Regions from separate parts of the Streptomyces bugieae genome, predicted to be linked through region 1. Evidence: riboswitches for the same ligand, from Rfam matches in the RefSeq annotation. Region 1 holds a riboswitch; each other region holds the start of a gene.

The links. Region 1 has a riboswitch for cobalamin ahead of V2J85_RS17065 (cobalamin biosynthesis protein). Riboswitches for the same ligand answer to the same signal wherever they lie in the genome.
Region 2: linked by a shared signal. The riboswitch ahead of nicT (Nickel transporter NicT) and the one ahead of V2J85_RS17065 (cobalamin biosynthesis protein) in region 1 are both predicted to bind cobalamin.
Region 3: linked by a shared signal. The riboswitch ahead of cobN (cobaltochelatase subunit CobN) and the one ahead of V2J85_RS17065 (cobalamin biosynthesis protein) in region 1 are both predicted to bind cobalamin.
Region 4: linked by a shared signal. The riboswitch ahead of metE (5-methyltetrahydropteroyltriglutamate--homocysteine S-methyltransferase) and the one ahead of V2J85_RS17065 (cobalamin biosynthesis protein) in region 1 are both predicted to bind cobalamin.

What each region holds. Positions count from the first base shown of each region.
Region 1 covers NZ_JAZBJP010000008.1:147,766-152,358, forward strand. The annotation lists gene V2J85_RS17060 (cobyric acid synthase) at 1-800, opposite strand, end outside; gene V2J85_RS17065 (cobalamin biosynthesis protein) at 797-1,783, opposite strand; cobalamin riboswitch at 1,913-2,046, opposite strand; gene V2J85_RS17070 (hypothetical protein) at 2,251-2,676, shown strand; gene V2J85_RS17075 (caspase family protein) at 2,682-4,593, shown strand, end outside.
Region 2 covers NZ_JAZBJP010000001.1:680,826-685,418, reverse strand. The annotation lists gene V2J85_RS03300 (sugar ABC transporter permease) at 1-583, opposite strand, end outside; gene V2J85_RS03295 (MFS transporter) at 580-1,698, opposite strand; gene nicT (Nickel transporter NicT) at 1,923-3,065, opposite strand; cobalamin riboswitch at 3,064-3,284, opposite strand; gene V2J85_RS03285 (metalloregulator ArsR/SmtB family transcription factor) at 3,366-3,740, shown strand; gene V2J85_RS03280 (hypothetical protein) at 3,887-4,525, shown strand.
Region 3 covers NZ_JAZBJP010000029.1:85,694-90,286, reverse strand. The annotation lists gene cobN (cobaltochelatase subunit CobN) at 1-1,614, opposite strand, end outside; cobalamin riboswitch at 1,652-1,779, opposite strand; gene V2J85_RS31245 (cobalamin biosynthesis protein CobG) at 1,995-3,509, shown strand; gene V2J85_RS31240 (precorrin-8X methylmutase) at 3,506-4,138, shown strand; gene V2J85_RS31235 (precorrin-2 C(20)-methyltransferase) at 4,135-4,593, shown strand, end outside.
Region 4 covers NZ_JAZBJP010000002.1:665,875-670,467, reverse strand. The annotation lists gene V2J85_RS08080 (GAF domain-containing SpoIIE family protein phosphatase) at 1-1,789, shown strand, start outside; cobalamin riboswitch at 1,805-2,033, shown strand; gene metE (5-methyltetrahydropteroyltriglutamate--homocysteine S-methyltransferase) at 2,204-4,591, shown strand.

The DNA.
Region 1 (4,593 bases):
CCGTGCGGCGGGGCCACCACGCTCTCCCGCACCGCGCCGCGCAGCGAGACCCGCAGCCCGTCCTCCTCGTCGATGCCGAGGCCGTGCGCGTACGGCAGCACGCCCAGCGTCGGGCGCCCGGTCAGCCGCGCCAGCATGTCCAGGCCCGGCTCCAGCAGCGTCACATCGCCCCGGAACTTGTTGACGAGGTACCCCGCGACCAGCGCCTGGTCCTCCTTCGACAGCAGCGCCGTGGTGCCGAAGAACGACGCGAAGACGCCGCCGCGGTCGATGTCGCCGACCACCACGACCGGTATCCGGGCGGCCCGGGCGATGCCCATGTTCACGATGTCGGTGCGCCGCAGATTGATCTCGGCGGGGCTGCCCGCGCCCTCACAGATGACCGCGTCGTGCGTGCGCCGCAGCTCGGTGAGGCAGTCGGTGACCGTCCCCAGCAACTGCTCCTGCCGCCCCGCGTGGTAGCCGCGCGCGCTCAGCTCACCCACCGGCTTGCCCAGCAGCACCACCTGGCTGCTGCGGTCGCCGCCCGGCTTGAGCAGCACGGGGTTCATCAGCGCGGTCGGTTCGACCCGGGCCGCGGCGGCCTGCATCGCCTGCGCCCGGCCGATCTCCGCGCCCTCGCGGGTGACGAACGAATTGAGCGACATGTTCTGCGCCTTGAAGGGCGCCACCTTCACGCCCTGCCGGACCAGCCAGCGGCAGATCCCCGCCGTCACCACGCTCTTGCCCGCGTCGGACGTCGTACCGGCCACCAGCAGCCCGCCGCCGAGCCCCCCGGCCGCCCCGCATTGCCCGTTCACCGGCGCTTCCTCCCGCTCGTGCCCCTGCCGCCCGCGACCCCGTGCCGCACCGCGCCCACCGCCAGCCGTCCCGCCACCGTCGCCACCAGCGCCAGCGCGCTCACCCGCCGCGACAGCCGCACCGCTCGCTCGATGTCCGCCACCGCGGGCGGCCGCGCCGCGCCGTTCAGCACCGGACGGTGCTCCACCCGCCCGCCGTACGCCAGCGTGCCGCCCAGCCGCACGCCCAGCGCGCCCGCGAACGACGCCTCCACCGGACCCGCGTTGGGGCTCGGATGCGCCCCGCCGTCCGCCCGCCAGGCCGCGAGCGCACCGCGCCGGTCGGGGCCCGCGAGCACGGTCAGCGCGGCGGTCAGCCGGGAGCCGGGCCAGCCGGCGACGTCGTCGAGCCGGGCCGCGGCCCAGCCGAACCGCCGGTAGCGCGGGGACTTGTGACCCACCATCGCGTCCAGGGTGTTCACCGCCCGGAACGCCACCAGACCGGGCACCCCGCCGAACGCGCCCCACACCAGGGCGCCCACCACCGCGTCCGAGGTGTTCTCGGCCACCGACTCCACCACCGCGCGGGCCATCTGCGGCCCGTCCAGTGCCTGGGGATCGCGGCCGCACAGATGCGGCAGCCGCTCCCGCGCCACGTCCAGATCGCCGGCCTCCAGCGCGCCGCCGACGGCCCGCGCCTCCCGGCCCAGCGAGGTGCCGCCCAGCACCGCCCAGACGGTGGCCGCGGTCAGCGCCACCCGGGCGCCGCGGCGGTGCCGTACGGCCCGCTCCAGCAGCGCCGCGCCGGCCGCCGCACCGCCCGCGCACAGCACGGCGTGCGCCGCGCCGTGACCCCGGTGGTCGCGCCACAGCCGGCGCTCGACGGCGGCGGCGGCCCGGCCGAACGCGGCCACCGGATGGCCGCGCCGCGGGTCCGCCGCGATCAGGTCGCCGAGGAAGCCGAGGGCCGCGCCGCACGCATATCCCGCGTGTTCGCCGCGCATCGGATCAGGCCGCCGTCAGTCCTCGAAGGGGCCCTGCGGCAGCGGGCAGTGGGGATCGGGACGGGCGGCCGGGCATGGCGGTATGTCCTCACTCAGGGTCCTCGCCCTGGCTCGACGTGACGGCGACCAGAGTCTCCTGGCTCCCGGATCGGCGTGACCCCCGGCCTTCCCGCCCGTACGTCCGTACGGACCGTGGCCCTCGTCGGAGGAACGCTCCCCGGTGACAGTGGCGGGACCGCGCCGGATTCTCACCGGACTTCCTCATCTGTCGCCGATTGGCCCCGGCAGTCCACCACGGTCCGCGAAGGCCCGTCAACTCGCCCTTGACCTGCGACGCTGCCCCGCGGCAGGCCTTGTGGCGCACGCCACAGGGTGGTGGTGGCGTCACAGACGGTTGCCCCGGTCCCTGATCCCACGTCACTATCTGGTGCACGGCGGCGAAGGGGCCGCCGGAAGGGGGCTGGGGGATGCCGGAGCACGCCGACCATCACGAGGACCGTCAGGAGATCCGCCTCAGGGTCACCGGGACGGACAATCCGCAGCAGGATCTCGACGACCTCCGGGCCTGGCTGGAGCGCGAACCCTGGCTGAGCCGCCGGGACCACACCTGGGAACACCGGCCGCAGCCCACCCGCACCACGGACGCCGGGGACGAACCGGCCCCCGCCGACATGGCCGTGGGCGTGGACGACCTGATCCTGGTCATCGTCGGCGCGATCGCCGCCGAGGTCACCAAGGGGATGAGCATCGCCCTGCGGGAATGGCTGCGGCGCCGCAAGGAGGAGCGCGCCGCCGGTGAGCGACCCGCCGTCGAGGTCATCGGCGACGGCGGCCCCGGACACCCCGATCCCGGCAACCCGGCGCACGAGAGCGGCAGCACCGGCGAGGACTGAGCCGGATGTCCGAATACGACGCGCGGGGAAAGATCAACCGGGCGCTGCTGATCGGTGTCCACGACTACGCCACGCTGAGCGGCCTGCCCGCGGTGGAGGACAACCCCGCCGAGCTGTCCCGCGCCCTGACCGCCACCGACCTGTTCACCGCCGACGAGGTCACCCTCTGCCGGCCGGCCGAGCCGTGGGAGCTGAGCCAGGCGCTCAAGACCGCCGCCGACGAGGCCCGCGGACTGCTGCTGGTGTACTTCTCCGGCCACGGCTGGGTCGGCAGCGACGGCGGCGACCTGCGGCTGATGGTCGGCGCCTCGGTGCCCCGGCAGAGCCACACCACCGTCTCCTGGCACGACGTGGTGCTCTCCTGCCTCGACAGCGCCCGCGCCGAACGCATCGTGATCGTCCTGGAGTGCTGCTACGCGGGCAACGCCGGCGGCGCCTTCCACTCCCACCGCAAGCCCATGTCGCTGCTGATGGCCGCCCAGCCCAACCGCCGGATCTTCAGCGGCGAGGAACCGGCCGGCGGCACCGTCTTCACCCGCGCCCTGGTGCAGATCCTCCAAAACGGCATCCCCGGCCGCCGGTTCGTCACCTTCGAGGACCTCGTACGGGAGCTGCGGGTCCGGCTCGCCGGGGAGCGGACGCCGATGGACGACGTGTGGGAACCCCGGTCGGCGAAGCAGAACACCGTCGACGACGTCGTGCTGTCCTTCGCCACCCCCGAGGCGCGGCTGCCGACCCCGCCGCGGGTCCGCTTACGCCGCCGGTTCAACCAGCACGTCCGGCCCCGCCTGAAGCTGCTGCTCGCACTCGTCACCGCCCTGGTGCTGATCGCCGCCGGGCTCGTGGTACGGCAACTGGTGCTGCCGCCGGCGGACTGCCCGCCCGCCCTCGAACTGCGGCTGCTCACCGCGCCGGAGGCCGAACCGACCCTGCGCCAGGCCGCGTTCGACTACGAGATGTCCGAGGCCAACACCCGCCCGCTGCAGGGCGAGGGCGACCTCCCGGCGGGCTGCCGGCGCGCCCAGATCACCGTCTACTCGGCCGCCAAGGACCAGATCGACCAGGGCTTCGCCGCCGCCGTCCGCTGGCAGGGCGAGGCCCGGGGCACCGGTGGGGGAGCGCAGGACGGCAAGGGCACCGATCCGCTCTACCGGCCCGGCCCGCAACCCGACCTGTGGATCCCCGAGTCCACCGCCGACTACGAGGAGGCCCGCCGCGGCATGCCCGCCACGGGTTCCCCGGCGACCCTGCACAACACCGGCCCGGTCGCCTACAGCCCGCTGGTCGTCGGCATCCCCGCGGGCAAGCGGCTGGACGACGTCGAGACGGTGGGCGCCTCCTGGCAGGACCTGCTCACCGGCACCGACAGCGGCCACCAGGACCTCAAACTGCTGCGCCCCAGCCCGGTGCTGTCCGGCACCGGCCTGCTGCACACCATCGGCCTCTACCTCGCCAACGACGGCTCGCACATCGGCTCCTCCGGCGCTCCGGACCCGGCCCTCGCCGAGGGCGCCGAGCAGCGGCTCTCCGCCCCGGGCAGCCAGTACGCGGACAGCACCGAGCTGCTGTGCTCACTGCGCCCGGCCACCGGCGCCGACACCGCCGCCACCGGCCGGGCCGCCGCCGGCGCCGGCCGGGGCGACCGCTCGGCGCCACTGGTCTCCGAGAAGTCCCTGGCCGACTACAACCTCGGCCGGGCGATCGGCAGTTGCCCCGCCCTGAACGGCCCGCTCGCCCCGGGCGACCGCTACGTCGCGTACTACCCCAGGAACGTCCCGGCGCTCGACCACCCGCTGATCCGCGTCGACTGGCGCGGCACCACGGACGCCACCGCACGGCAGGCCGCGGTCGACCACTTCGCCGACTGGCTGCGCGCCCCGGACGGCGGCCGGCCGGTGCTCACCGCGCAGGGCTACC
Region 2 (4,593 bases), on a different contig from region 1:
GGCGCGGCGGATCCTCGGACAGACACAGGTCGAGGTGCCGGGTGAGATGCCCGTACGCGGCGGTCCGACCGCCGCCCGTCGCGTACGTCAGCAGCGGTACGAGCCCCGGTACCCCGTCCGCCCGCGCCAGCAGCCGGGGCCCGCCGAAGGCGTCGCCCCACGGCACCACTCCCAGGTCCGGCGCGTACGACGCCAGGCAGGCGCGGGCCGCCTCATCCCGCAGCCGGGCCGCCGCCGCGTCGCCGCCCGGCCCGGCGGCCGGCGCGGTGCCGTACCAGAGCACCAGGCCACGGGTGGCGGTGTCCTGCGTGAGCCAGTGCCGCAGCCGCCGGGTGCAGTCGGCCGCCGCCGCCCGGTGCTCCGGTGCGCCCGAGGACAGCGCGCGCAACCACAACAGCCCGGCCCAGAAGCCCCCGGTCCACGACCCCCGCGAGGTGGTCCGCCACACGCCGGTGTCCGGATCCGCGTACAGCGGGAAGCGCGGGCCGACCTCGCTCGCCGTCGCCGAGACCCGGCCCAGTACGGACGCGAGAACGCGATCGGCCCAACTCGCCCCCTGCGTGGGGTGGTTGGCCCTTCTCATGCGGCCTCCTGCCCGCGACGGGACCTCAGGGGCACGGCCACGAGCGCCGCCGCCACGAACTCCACCGTCACCAGGAGCCACCCCGGCGGGTAGCCGGTCGCCGAGACCAGGGCGCCGAAGACCGGCGGGCCGACCGCGAACCCGGCGAAGAAGCCCGCGGAGACGAGTGCCGAGTCCTGCCCGGCCCGCCCCGGGGCCGCCCGCTGCATGATCAGGACCATGGACACCGCATTGGCCGACACCGCGAACGAGCCGACGGCGATCGCGGCCACCCACACCAGCGGAGGCACCACCACCGCGAGGGCCAGCAGCAGCGCCGCGCCCACCGCCCCGGCCGCCAGCAGGGCGGGCATCGCCTCGGCCCGGCCCGGCCGCCCCGCCACCCGCGACCACCCGACGCGCCCGCCGATGCCCGCCACCCCCAGCACGGCCACCAACGCGGCGGCCGCGGTCGGCGAGAGCCCCAGGCGCTGCGAACCGAACAGCGCCAGGTAGGTGTTGACCGAGGCGATACCGCAGCCGAGCAGCAGGGAGAAGACCGCGAGCCGACGCGTCACTCCGTGGGCGGACCGGGCCGGACACGCACCCGGAGCCGTGATGACCGCGTCGCGCGGCAGTGCGCGGGCCGCCCACACCGCGGCCAGCGCCGCCGTACCGGCCGCCGTCCACACCGCGCCCCGCCAGCCCGTCCCCGCCGCCACCAGCGACAGCGGCAGCCCCGCCACGAAGGCACCGAGCTGCACCCCGGACTGCTTGAGCCCGGTCACCGCACCGCGCCGCCCGGCCGGAAAGGCGGCCAGGATCACCTTGTTGGTCGCCGGGTTGGCCAGGGCCTGCGGCAGTCCGCCGAGCGTCACCGCCGACAGCAGCACGGCCGGCCCCGGTGCGGCCCCGATCAGGGCCAGTGAGACGGCGGCGAGCAGCAACAGCGCCACCAGGCAGCGCCGTGGCCCCACCCGGTCCACCAACCGCCCGGCCACCGGTGACAGCAGGGCCGCCGCGCCGAAGCCCGCCGTCGTGGTCAGGCCCAGCACCGTCCGGGAGATGCCCAACTCGCCGACCAGCCGCGGCCCGAGCGCCCCGATGAGGAACAGCTGCAGCATCGAACAGGCCATCGCGGCGGTCAGCAGCGCCGTCACCGCGGGCCCCGCTCCGCGCGCCCGGCCCGGCTCGCCGCCGGGCCCGGCGGCGGCCTCCGATCCCGTTTCTGCACCGTGCTCTGCCCGCACCACTGCCCTCCCGGAAGCTCCGGCCCCGCATGGGGCCCGGCCCAGTCAGTCGTCCGGGACGGCCCGCCGGTTCCCGCCGAGCCCGGGACGCGCGGCGGCGGAACGAGGCCTCAGCCGTTGCCGGCGGAGCGCGCCGCCCAGCGCTTCTCCACGCCGGCCAGCCGCCAGTACGCCAGCGCCGCGGCCCACACCACCACGAACAGGCCGACGATGATGAAGCCGACGTTGTCGAGGTCGAGGCCGGAGACCCAGCCGGTCACCGGGTCGCTGAGGCCGAGCTTGTCGTGGAGCACGGTCACCAGCTCGATGGTGCCGATGAAGAACGCGACGGCGATGGACAGCCCGGTGATGGTGAGGTTGTAGTAGACCTTCCGCACCGGGTTGGAGAACGCCCACTGGTAGGCGAAGTTCATGAACGTGCCGTCGAGGGTGTCGAACAGGCTCATGCCGGCGGCGAAGAGCAGCGGCAGGCACAGGATCGCGTACCAGGGCAGGCCGGCCGCGGCGCCGCTGCCCGCCATCACCATCAGCGTGACCTCGGTGGCGGTGTCGAAGCCGATCCCGAAGAGGAAGCCGAGCGGGAACATCTGGCCGGGGCGGGAGATGGAGCGGGTGAACCGGCCCAGGAAGCGGTTCATGAAGCCCCGCGAATCCAGCTGCTGCTCCAGCTCCGCCTCGTCGAAGCGGCCTTCGCGCATACCGCGGAACACCCGCCAGATCCCGGTCAGCGCGATGAGGTTGAGGGCGGCGATGAGGTAGAGGAAGGTGCCCGAGACCGTGGTGCCGACGGTGCCCAGGATCTGGTGGGTGCGGGATTGGTCGTTGAGGAGGGCGCCGGCCAGCTGGGCACCGCCGGCGACCAGGGCAGCCATGACGACCACGACACTGGAGTGGCCGAGGGCGAACCAGAAGCCCACCGACACCGGACGCTTGCCGTCGGCCATCAGCTTGCGGGTGGTGTTGTCGATCGCGGCGATGTGGTCGGCGTCGAAGGCGTGCCGCATGCCCAGGGTGTAGGCGGTGATGCCGAGCCCGACGCCGAAGACCTGGCTGCCGACGGAATAGTGGTGGGGGACCACGAGCAGGAAGAGCACGCCGAAGGCGACGACGTGCAGGGCGGCTATGACGGCCATCAGGCCCGCGGTGCGGACGGTGTCCTGCCGGCGCCAGCGGAACGTGGCGGGGGCAGGGGTGGTCGGGGTATCGGTGGACAGGGCCATCCGGTGGTCACGCTCCAGCACCTCGTGGATCACTTCGTGAAGTGCCGTGGCCGGTCTCCTGGCTTACGGGTTCGCTGACGCTCGCGCCCGCCCCTGCCTTCCCGGCCGCAGGCTGCGGCCAGTGGCTCCGTACACACCAACGTGCACGAAACGGGACGAGAACTCCCCGATCACAGTGGCGAGGGCCGCTCCGGACTGGGACCACGAGGTCCGTCACCGGTCTTCCCGAGCGCCACGGCGCGCCAACCTTACGGGTCGTCCCACGATCCCTTCAAGCCTGCACAACTGTGCAGGTATCCAAGATCACATTCGATGACCTGCGAAGATGTCCTCATGCATCTCGTCCCGGCCGAGCGCGCCGACCACCGCACCATCGACGGCCACCGCGTCTGCGACGCCATCGCCGCCATCGGTGAGCCAGGCGAGGTCCGGGCCTGGGCCGACCGCTTCGCCCTGCTCGCCGAGCCCGGGCGCCTGGCCCTGCTGCTCGCCCTCCACCAGGCCGGCCCCATCGCCGTCTCCGATCTTGCGGTCGCCACCGGCATGAAGGACACCGCGGTCTCCCAGGCACTGCGCCTGCTCCGGGCCGCCGGAGTGGTCGAGGGCGCCAGGGACGGCCGGGTGGTGCGCTACCGCGTGGTCGACGACGCGACCGCGGCACTGCTGACCCACTGCGCGACAGGGGAGCACCGGCGGGCGGAGGCGTAAACCCCTCCTTGCTCCCCGCCTTCCTCCTACGGCCCCTGCCGCTCAACTGACCCTCCAGGCACGGCTTTAGCAGATCCGGACAACAACCGGGCCCCGCGCCCCGTGCCCCCTGCCGAGCGGGCGTACCGGCTGGCACGATGGCCGACATGACTGCCGGGTCGGTTTCACGCGCCGTACGCGCCGCGATCTTCGTGGTGGTGTGCGTGACGACCGCGGCCCTGGGGCACGCGTGGATGTCCGCGCAGTCCCTGCCGTGGTGGGCCCTCGTGGGCGCATGCGGCGCCACGGCCTCGGTGGCCTGGTGGCTGACGGGGCGGGCACGCGGCGGGTTCGTCATCACCGGTGCCACCGTCCTGGCCCAACTCGGCCTGCACTCCGCCTTCGACCTGGCGCAGCCGCACCCGGGCGGCCCGGTCTCCGTGCCGACGCCGAGGGGCGGGATGCCGGGGATGGTGGGCATGCCGGTCGTGGGCGACACGGGCCAACTGCATCCGGTGCACTCCCTCCACGGAACCCCCGGCATGTTCCTCGCGCACGCGCTGGCGGCGCTGGTCTGCGGTGTGTGGCTGTGGCGCGGTGAGGCGGCCGCGTTCCGGCTCGCCCGCAGCGCGGCCGCGGTGTTGTTCGCGCCCCTGCTCCTGGTCCTGACGACGCTGGACCGCACCGGCCTCGAACCGCCCGCCCGCCCGATGGCCCGCACCGGTCATGTCGTGCGCCTGCGCGAGGTCCTCCTGCACCACGTCCTCTCCCGCAGGGGCCCGCCGGCGGCGCCCGTCTGCTGCTGACCGCCCGCCCTGGGGACTTCCCCGCAGCGCATCGGTGGCGGGCGAAGTACCGGCGTGTCCGCACGGTT
Region 3 (4,593 bases), on a different contig from region 1:
GCCGAGGTGGACCATGGCGTCCGCGCCGAACCCGCCGTCCTCGCGGGACGCGGCGATCCAGCGGTAGGCGGCGAGGTAGTGGTGGGACGGCGGCAGATCGGGGTCGTGGTAGATCGCGATCGGGTTCTCGCCGAAGCCGCGCGGCGGCTGGATGAGGACCAGCAGATTGCCGCGACGCAGCGCGGCGAGCACGATGTCGCCGTCGGGGTTGTGGGTGCGGTCCACGAACATCTCGCCCGGCGGCGGCCCCCAGTGCTGCTCCACCGACGTGCGCAGCTCCTGCGGGAGGGTGGCGTACCAGCGCTTGTAGTCGGCGGCCGGGATGCGGACCGGGTTGCGGGCCAGCTGCTCCTCGGTGAGCCACTCCTGGTCGTGGCCGCCGGCCTCGATGAGGGCGTAGATCAGCTCGTCGCCGTCACCGGATTCGAGGCCCGGGACGGGCTCGGCGCTCTCGTCGCCGAAGTCGTAGCCGTCCGCGCGCAGCCGCCGCAGCAGTTCCACGGCGGAGGCCGGGGTGTCCAGCCCGACGGCGTTGCCGATCCGGGAGTGCTTGGTGGGGTAGGCCGAGAGCACCAGCGCGAGGCGCTTGTCGGCGTTGCGGAGGTGGCGCAGCCGGGCGTGGCGTACGGCGATGCCGGCGACCCGGGCGGCGCGCTCGGGGTCGGCGACGTAGACCGGCAGGCCGTCCTCGTCGACCTCCTTGAAGGAGAACGGCACGGTGATCAGCCGGCCGTCGAACTCCGGGACGGCGATCTGCGAGGCGGCGTCGAGCGGCGAGAGGCCCTCGTCGTTCTCCTCCCAGGCGCTGCGCGGCCCGGTCAGGCACAGCGCCTGGAGGATCGGGACGTCCAGCGCGGCCAGCGCGCCGGCGTCCCAGGACTCGTCGTCACCGCCGGCGCCGGCCTCGGCGGGCCTGGTGCCGCCGGCGGCGAGGACGGTGGTGACGATGGCGTCGGTGGTCCGCAGCGCGTCGATGAGTTCGGCCTCGGGGGCGCGCAGCGAGGCGACGTACAGGGGGAGCGGGCGGCCGCCGGCCGTCTCGATCTGCGCGCACAGTTCGTGCACGAAGCCGGTGTTGCCGCTCATGTGGTGGGCGCGGTAGTAGAGCACCGCCACGACCGGGCCGGTGCCGTCGGCGGCCGGGCGCTCCAGGCGGCCCCAGGTGGGGGCGGGCACCGGCGGTTCGAAGCCGTGGCCGGTGAGCAGCACGGTGTCGGAGAGGAAGCGCGCGAGCTGTTCGAGGTTCGCCGGACCGCCGTGCGCGAGGTAGGCGTGCGCCTCGGCCGCGATGCCGACCGGGACCGTGGACTGCTCCATGAGCTGGGCGTCCGGGGCCTGTTCGCCGGTGAGGACGACCACCGGCCGGTGCTGGCCCTCGGCGAGCAGCAGGTCGAGGCCCTCCTGCCAGGCGCGGATGCCGCCGAGGAGGCGCACGACGACGAGGTCGGTGCCGTCGAGCAGACCGGGCAGCTCGGTGCCGTCGAGGCGGGCGGGGTTGGCGAGCCGGTACGCCACCGGGCCGGTGGCCGCGCGGGCACTGAGCAGGTCGGTGTCGGAGGTCGACAGCAGCAGGATTCGGGGGGCCGCGGGGTGGTCCCCGGACGAATGCAGCATGCGAGCGCTGGCCTTCCTCGGGGTGTCCGCGCCCCGGGTGGTCGTAAGGACGGCGGGAGTTCCTGACTCACCCGGCTCCGGCCGGGTTCACAGTGGCGGGACCGCGCCGGATTCTCACCGGGCTTCCTCCCTCGGGCCCGAGGGCCCGGCGCCGTCGCTGGCGTCCGACGGGTCAGCCGACCCGCCGACCTGCATAGTAAGGGCTGCGGGCGACGGAGGTAAGCGGGCCTTTGCGGGGGCGGTGCGCGGCCGCGGGCGGGGGTTTCGGTACGTCCGGTACGCGGGGCTCCGTCACCCGTGCCGCGGTGGCCGGATTCGTCCGCTTCATGGCTGGATCCGCCCCGGATCGGTCGCGCACCGTCGTAGGTATGCTCGCCGCCATGCCGCCCTCCCCCTCACCACGGCCCCGACGGGCCGAGCCGCCCGTACGGGCCCGCGGTGACGCCTGCCCGGGAGCGCTGCGGCTGCATCCGGCCGCCGACGGCCATCTGGCCCGAGTGCGCATCCCCGCAGGAGATTTGACGGTCCATCAGGCCCGCGCGCTGGCCGATGCCGCGGACCTGCTCGGCGACGGCCGGCTGTCCCTGACCTCGCGCGGCAACGTCGAGCTGCGCGGCCTGCCGGACGGCTGCGGCGGCCGCCTCGCCGGGCTGCTGCACGACGCCGGCCTGCTGCCCTCCGAACGCCACGAACGCATCCGCAACATCCTCGCCTCCCCGCTGGCCGGACTGGACCGCAACACCCCCGCTGACGTGCGCCGGTGGGCCCGACGGCTGGACGCGCTGCTGTGCGCGAGCGACTCCGCGACCGCGCTCTCCGGCCGTTTCCTGTTCGTCCTGGACGACGGACGGGGCGATGTGGCGGCGCTCGGCGGCGATGTGACGTTGATCGCAGAATCGGGCATCACGGGTGCGACGGGGTCCGGCGGCGGGGCGCTGCTGCGGGTCGGCGACGACCCGGCGGCGCTGCGGATCGCCGGTCCGGACGCACCGCGCGCGGCGCTGGCCGCCGCCGAGACGTTCCTGGCCGCCGCGGCGGCCGGCGGCACCGGCGCCTGGCGGGTGCGCGAACTCCCGGACGGCCACCGGCTGTCCGCGCGGGACCTGGCGGAGGCGCTGCGTGCGGCCGGCATCGAGGCGACGTACGTGGCTGACGGGGCCGGGGCGTCGTACGTGACGGAGGGCGCGGGGGCGTCGTACGTGGCGGAAGGCGCCGGGGTGCGGGCCGCAACGCCCGGCGGCCCGGTGACCGGATACGCGGACTCCTCCGCCCCCGGCATCGTCGAGGGCCGCGACGGGCGGCGCGCGCTCTCCGTACTGGCACCGCTCGGCAGGCTGTCGGTGGCCCAGTGGCGGCTGCTCGCCTCCGTCGCGGCCGACGACGGATCCGGCGAACTCCGCCTCACCCCGTGGCGCGGCATCGTCGTCCCCGGCCTGCCGGCCGCCGCGGCCGCGCCCCGCCTCCGCGAACTGGCCGCCGCCGGCCTGGTCACCGACCCGTCCTCCCCCTGGCACCGCATCGGCGCCTGCACCGGCCGCCCCGGCTGTGCCAAGTCCCGCACCGACGTCCGTGCGGACGTGACGGCGGCGGTCGAGGCGGGCGAGGCGGGCACACCGCTGCCGCGGGGCGTACCCCTGCCGGCCGGCGCCGCACCGCTGCCGGCCGACGCCGCATCCCTGCCGGTCGACGCCGCGCCGCTGCCCGTCCACTGGTCCGGCTGCGAGCGCCGCTGCGGGCACCCGCACGGGAGCTGGATCGACGTGCTGGCGACCGAGGCGGGCTACCGGGTCGCGGTCGTCGGCCCGGAGGCAACACCCGCCACACCCACCACGCCGAAGACGACACCAACCGCACCACCCGCAACACCAGGAACGCCAGAAACGAGGCCAGAGTGACCGCGTTCGACTACGAGAAGGACGGTGCGGAGATCTACCGCCAGTCCTTCGCCACCATCCGGGCCGAGGCGGACCTCTCCGGCCTGCCCGCCGACGTCAGCCGGGTCGCGGTCCGGATGATCCACGCCTGCGGCATGGTCGACCTCGTACGCGATCTGGCCTTCACCCCCGGCGTGGTGGCCGCCGCCCGCAAGGCGCTGCACGACGGCGCGCCGATCCTCTGCGACGCCAATATGGTCGCCAGCGGGGTGACCCGCAAGCGGCTGCCGGCCGGCAACGAGGTGCTCTGCACGCTGGCCGACCCCGCGGTGCCGGACCTGGCCGCCCGTATGGGCACCACCCGCAGCGCCGCGGCCCTGGAACTGTGGCGGGACCGCATGGAGGGCGCCGTCGTCGCGTTCGGCAACGCCCCGACCGCCCTCTTCCGGTTCCTCGAAATGATCGAGGAGGGCGCGCCCCGCCCGGCCGCCGTGATCGGCATACCCGTCGGCTTCATCGGCGCGGCGGAGTCCAAGGACGCCCTGATCGCCCATCCGTCGGAGCTGGACCACATCGTGGTGCGCGGACGGCGCGGCGGCAGCGCCATGGCCGCGGCCGCCCTCAACGCCCTGGCAAGCGAGGAAGAGTGAGCGTGAGCGAGCAGCAGGAAACCGGCACCGGCACGGGGACCACCGGCCGTCTCTACGGCGTGGGCCTCGGCCCCGGCGACCCGTCCCTGATGACCGTACGGGCCGTCGAGGTCATCGCCGAGGCCGACGTCATCGCCTACCACAGCGCCCGCCACGGCCGCTCGATCGCGCGCTCCATAGCCGCCCGGCACCTGCGCGCCGACCACATCGAGGAGCCGCTGGTCTACCCGGTCACCACCGAGTCGACCGACCACCCCGGCGGCTACCGCGGTGCGCTCGACGAGTTCTACGAGGAGGCCGCGGCGCGCCTCGCCGCACACCTCGACGCCGGCCGCACGGTGGCGGTCATCTCCGAGGGCGACCCGCTCTTCTACGGCTCCTACCAGCACATGCACAAGCGGCTCGCGCACCGCTACCCGACCGAGGTGATCCCCGGCGTCACCTCGATCAGTGCC
Region 4 (4,593 bases), on a different contig from region 1:
TGGCGCGGAAGGCGCCGGTGAGGGGCACGGCAGCGGCGAGGGGTACCGCAGCGTGGTGCTCTGGGGCCGGGTGCCGGATCTGCCGGACGACGACCGGGCGCGCGCCCACCTCGTCGGAGTGGTCGTCGACGCGCGGGCCGGCCGCGCGGCGGCTGCGGCGGTCGAGCGCCTGCGGGACGGACTGTTCTCCCTCACCCCCGAAGGCCGGGTCAGCTACGCCAACCGCAGCCTGGAGCAGTTGCTGGATGTCAGGGGCGAGGACCTGGTCGGGCAGTGCCTGTGGGACGCCCTGCCGTGGCTGTCCGATCCCGCGATCGAGTACCAGCACCGCTCCGCGATGGTCTCGCAGACGCCGACGTCCTTCCTCGTCCGCCGCCCGCCCGACCAGTGGCTCGCCTTCTCTCTCCACCCCGACCCGAACGGCGTCACCGGCCGCGTCGTCCCCACCGGACGCCCCGACGCCGCCCCTGACCTCGCCGAGCCGCCCACCGTGACCGCACCGCCACAGCCGGCCTCTGCGGCCGCGGCGCCGACCCCTCCGGCCCCCTCCACCACCGCGGCCGCCGCACCGGCCCGACTGGGCGTCATGTACCACGTCCTGCAACTGGGCAGTGCGCTGACCGAGGCGGTCACCACCCACCAGGTCTGCGAAGTCGTCGCCCACCAACTCCTCCCGGCCTTCGGCGGCCAGCAACTCGCCCTCTACGCGGTCCGTGACGGCACGATGCACCTGATCTTCCACACCGGCCACCACGAGGGCTTCCTCGACTGGCTGGACGGCATGCCGCTGCGCGCACCCCTGCCCGGCACGGAAACCCTGACCTCCGGCATCCCGCTCTTCATCGAGTCACAGCAGAGCCTCTCCCAGGGCTACCCCGGCATCCCGATCGGCGGCGTGAACTCCTGGGCGTACCTCCCGCTGATCGCCTCCGGCCGCCCCGCCGGCACCTGCGTCCTCGGCTTCGACGAGATCCACCACTTCACGGCCAAGGACCGCAGCGTCCTGACCGCGCTCGCCGGCCTGATCGCCCAGGCACTGGAACGCGCCCGGCTCTACGACTCCGAATTCGCCCTCGCCCGCGGCCTCCAGCAGGCCCTGCTGCCGCACCGGCTGCCCGTCCTCCCCGACCTGCGCACGACGGCCCGCTACCTCCCCTGCACCAGCGGCATGGACATCGGCGGTGACTGGTACGACGTCATCCCGGCCGCCGAGGGCGTGGCCCTGGTCATCGGAGACGTCGAGGGACACAGCATCGCGGCCGCCGCCACCATGGCCCAACTGCGCAGCGCGGTAAGGGCGTTCGTGGCAGTGGGGCACGCCCCGGGCGACGTCCTGGCGGGCGCCAACCGCACCCTCATCGACCTCGGTACCGGCCTCCTCGCCAGCTGCTGCTACCTCCACCTCGACCCGGCCGGCCACCGCGCCTGGGCCGTCCGCGCCGGCCACCCACCGCCCCTGCTCCGCCATCCCGACGGGCACACCGACGTGCTGGACCTGGAAACCGGCCCCCTCCTCGGCGTGGACCACGCAAGCGACTACCCGCGCACCCCCGTCGACCTCCCACCCGGCTCCGTGCTCGCCCTCTACACCGACGGCCTGGTCGAGGAGCGCGGCACCCCCATCGACGTGGGCATCGACCACCTCCGCAGCTCCCTGGCCCACGCCCGCGCCGGCTCCCTGGACGAACTCGCCGACCGCCTCCTCCAGCACGCCCAACGCTCCTCCTACCGCGCCGACGACATCGCCCTCCTGCTCACCGAATACCGACCGGCCGCGACGGGCCGCTAGCCACGGAGGAGGCGTTACGCTGGTCGGGCAGCTGGTTCGCCCTGTCCGCCAGACAGGTGCGTCGTAAGAGGGAACCCGGTGGGATTCCGGGACTGCCCCGCAGCGGTGAGTGGGAACGATCGCCGTCATACGCACTGGGCCCGGACGGGTCTGGGAAGCGACGGCCAGTAGGTGTCCGCCTGCCAGAGTTCCATCGGTGGACGTGCCCGCGAGTCCGAAGACCTGCCCGTTGCCCGCGCGTGAGGGATCGCGTGCGGACATTCCGGTGACCTTCGAGGGCGGGTCGGCGTACAGATCGGACAGTGGCTCGCCGTTGCTGAACTCCTGAGCTGCTCCGTCCGGTTCGTTCGTCCTTCGCGCCCCCGTTCCGTCTCCGGGATCTGTAGGAGACAAGCTCGCGAAGGAGAGTTTCTTGTGACCGAGACAGCGACAGGGACCGGGGCCGGGCAGTCCGCGGCCGCGACCGTTCGGGCCACCGTGTACGGCTACCCCCGGCAGGGCCGGGAACGGGAGCTGAAGAAGGCCGTCGAGGGGTACTGGAAGGGCCGGGTCACCGCCGATGAGCTGCGCCGGACCGCGGCGGAGCTGCGTCGGGCGAACTGGCGGCAGTTGGCCGACGCCGGGATCCATGAGGTGCCGACCGGGGACTTCTCGTACTACGACCACGTGCTGGACACCACCGTCATGGTCGGTGCCGTTCCCGAACGTCACCGCGCCGCCGCCGAGGCGGACCCTGCCCCCAGCTCCCGGCCTCGGCCGAGCGCGGGATGCTCCCTCGACGGCTACTTCGCCATGGCGCGCGGCACGCAGGACGTGGCGCCGCTGGAGATGACCAAGTGGTTCGACACCAACTACCACTACCTGGTGCCTGAACTGGGCCCCGGCACCGTTTTCCGCGCCGACCCCGGCAAGCAGGTCACCGAGCTGCGCGAGGCCCTCGCGCTCGGCCACCGACCCCGCCCGGTGCTGGTCGGCCCGGTCACCTATCTGCTCCTGGCCAAGCCCGCGCCCGGGGTGGCCGCGGACTTCGACCCGCTGACCCTGCTCGACCGGCTGCTGCCGGTGTACGCCGAGGTGCTCGCCGAACTGCGGGCCGCCGGTGCGGAGTGGGTGCAGCTGGACGAGCCCGCGCTGGTGCAGGACCGCACCCCCGCCGAGCTCCACGCCGCCGCCCGCGCCTACCGCGGTCTCGGCGGCCTGACCGACCGGCCCCGACTGCTCATCGCCTCGTACTTCGACCGGCTCGGCGACGCGCTGCCCGTACTGGCCGGCACCCCGGTGGACGGACTCGCGCTGGACTTCACCGGGGCCGCGGCCGGAAACCTCGACGACCTCGCCGCCGTCGGCGGACTGCCCGGCAAGCGGCTGGTCGCCGGCGTGGTCAACGGCCGGAACATCTGGATCAACGACCTCGAGAAGTCGCTGGCCACCCTCGGCACCCTCCTCGGACTCGCCGGCCACGTCGATGTCGCCGCGTCCTGCTCCCTCCTGCACGTCCCCCTCGACACCGCCGCCGAACACGACATCGACCCGCAGATCCTGCGCTGGCTGGCCTTCGCCCGCCAGAAGACCACCGAGGTCGTCACCCTGGCCCGTGGCCTCGGCCAGGGAACGGAAACCATCGCCGCCGAACTGGCCGCCAACCGTGCCGACCTGGCCTCCCGTGCCGCCTCGCCGATCACCCGCGTCCCCGCCGTACGCGCCCGGGCCGCGGCCGTCACGGACCGGGACACCCGCCGCTCGCAGCCGTACGACCGGCGGGCCGCCGCGCAGCGCGCCCACCTCTCGCTGCCGCTGCTCCCGACGACCACCATCGGCTCCTTCCCGCAGACCGGCGAACTGCGCACCGCCAGGGCGGACCTGAGGGCGGGGCGCATCGATGCCGTCGCCTACGAGGAGCGCATCAAGGCCGAGATCCAGGAAGTGATCTCCTTCCAGGAGAAGGCCGGGCTCGACGTCCTGGTGCACGGCGAACCCGAACGCAACGACATGGTCCAGTACTTCGCCGAACAGCTCACCGGCTACCTCGCCACCCAGCACGGCTGGGTCCAGTCGTACGGCACCCGCTACGTCCGCCCGCCGATCCTCGCCGGTGACCTCGCCCGTCCCGAACCCATGACCGTGCGCTGGACGACGTACGCCCAGTCGCTCACCGGCCGCCCCGTCAAGGGCATGCTCACCGGCCCGGTCACCATGCTCGCCTGGTCCTTCGTCCGCGACGACCAGCCGCTCGCCGACACCGCCCGGCAGGTCGCCCTGGCCCTGCGCGACGAGGTCAACGACCTCGAGAAGGCCGGGACTTCGGTCATCCAGGTCGACGAGCCCGCGCTGCGCGAGACCCTGCCGCTGCGCGCCGACGCCCGCCCGGCCTACCTGGCCTGGGCCACCGAGGCGTTCCGGCTGACCACCGGCGGCGTACGCCCGGCCACGCAGATCCACACCCATATGTGCTACGCAGAGTTCGGCGACATCCTCGCCGCCATCGAGGACCTCGACGCCGACGTCATCAGCCTGGAGGCCGCCCGCTCCCACATGCAGATCGCCGGCGAACTCGCCGAGGCCGGCTACTCCCGCGAGGCCGGGCCCGGCGTCTACGACATCCACTCGCCCCGCGTCCCCGGTGCCGACGAGGCGGCGGCGCTCCTGCGCAAGGGGCTGGCGGCGCTCCCGCCCGAGCGGCTGTGGGTCAATCCGGACTGCGGCCTGAAGACCCGCGGTTGGGCCGAAGTGCGGGCCTCCCTGGAGAACCTCGTCACCGCGGCCCGCACCGTCCGCGCCACGCTCCCCGCCGGCTCCTCCTGAGC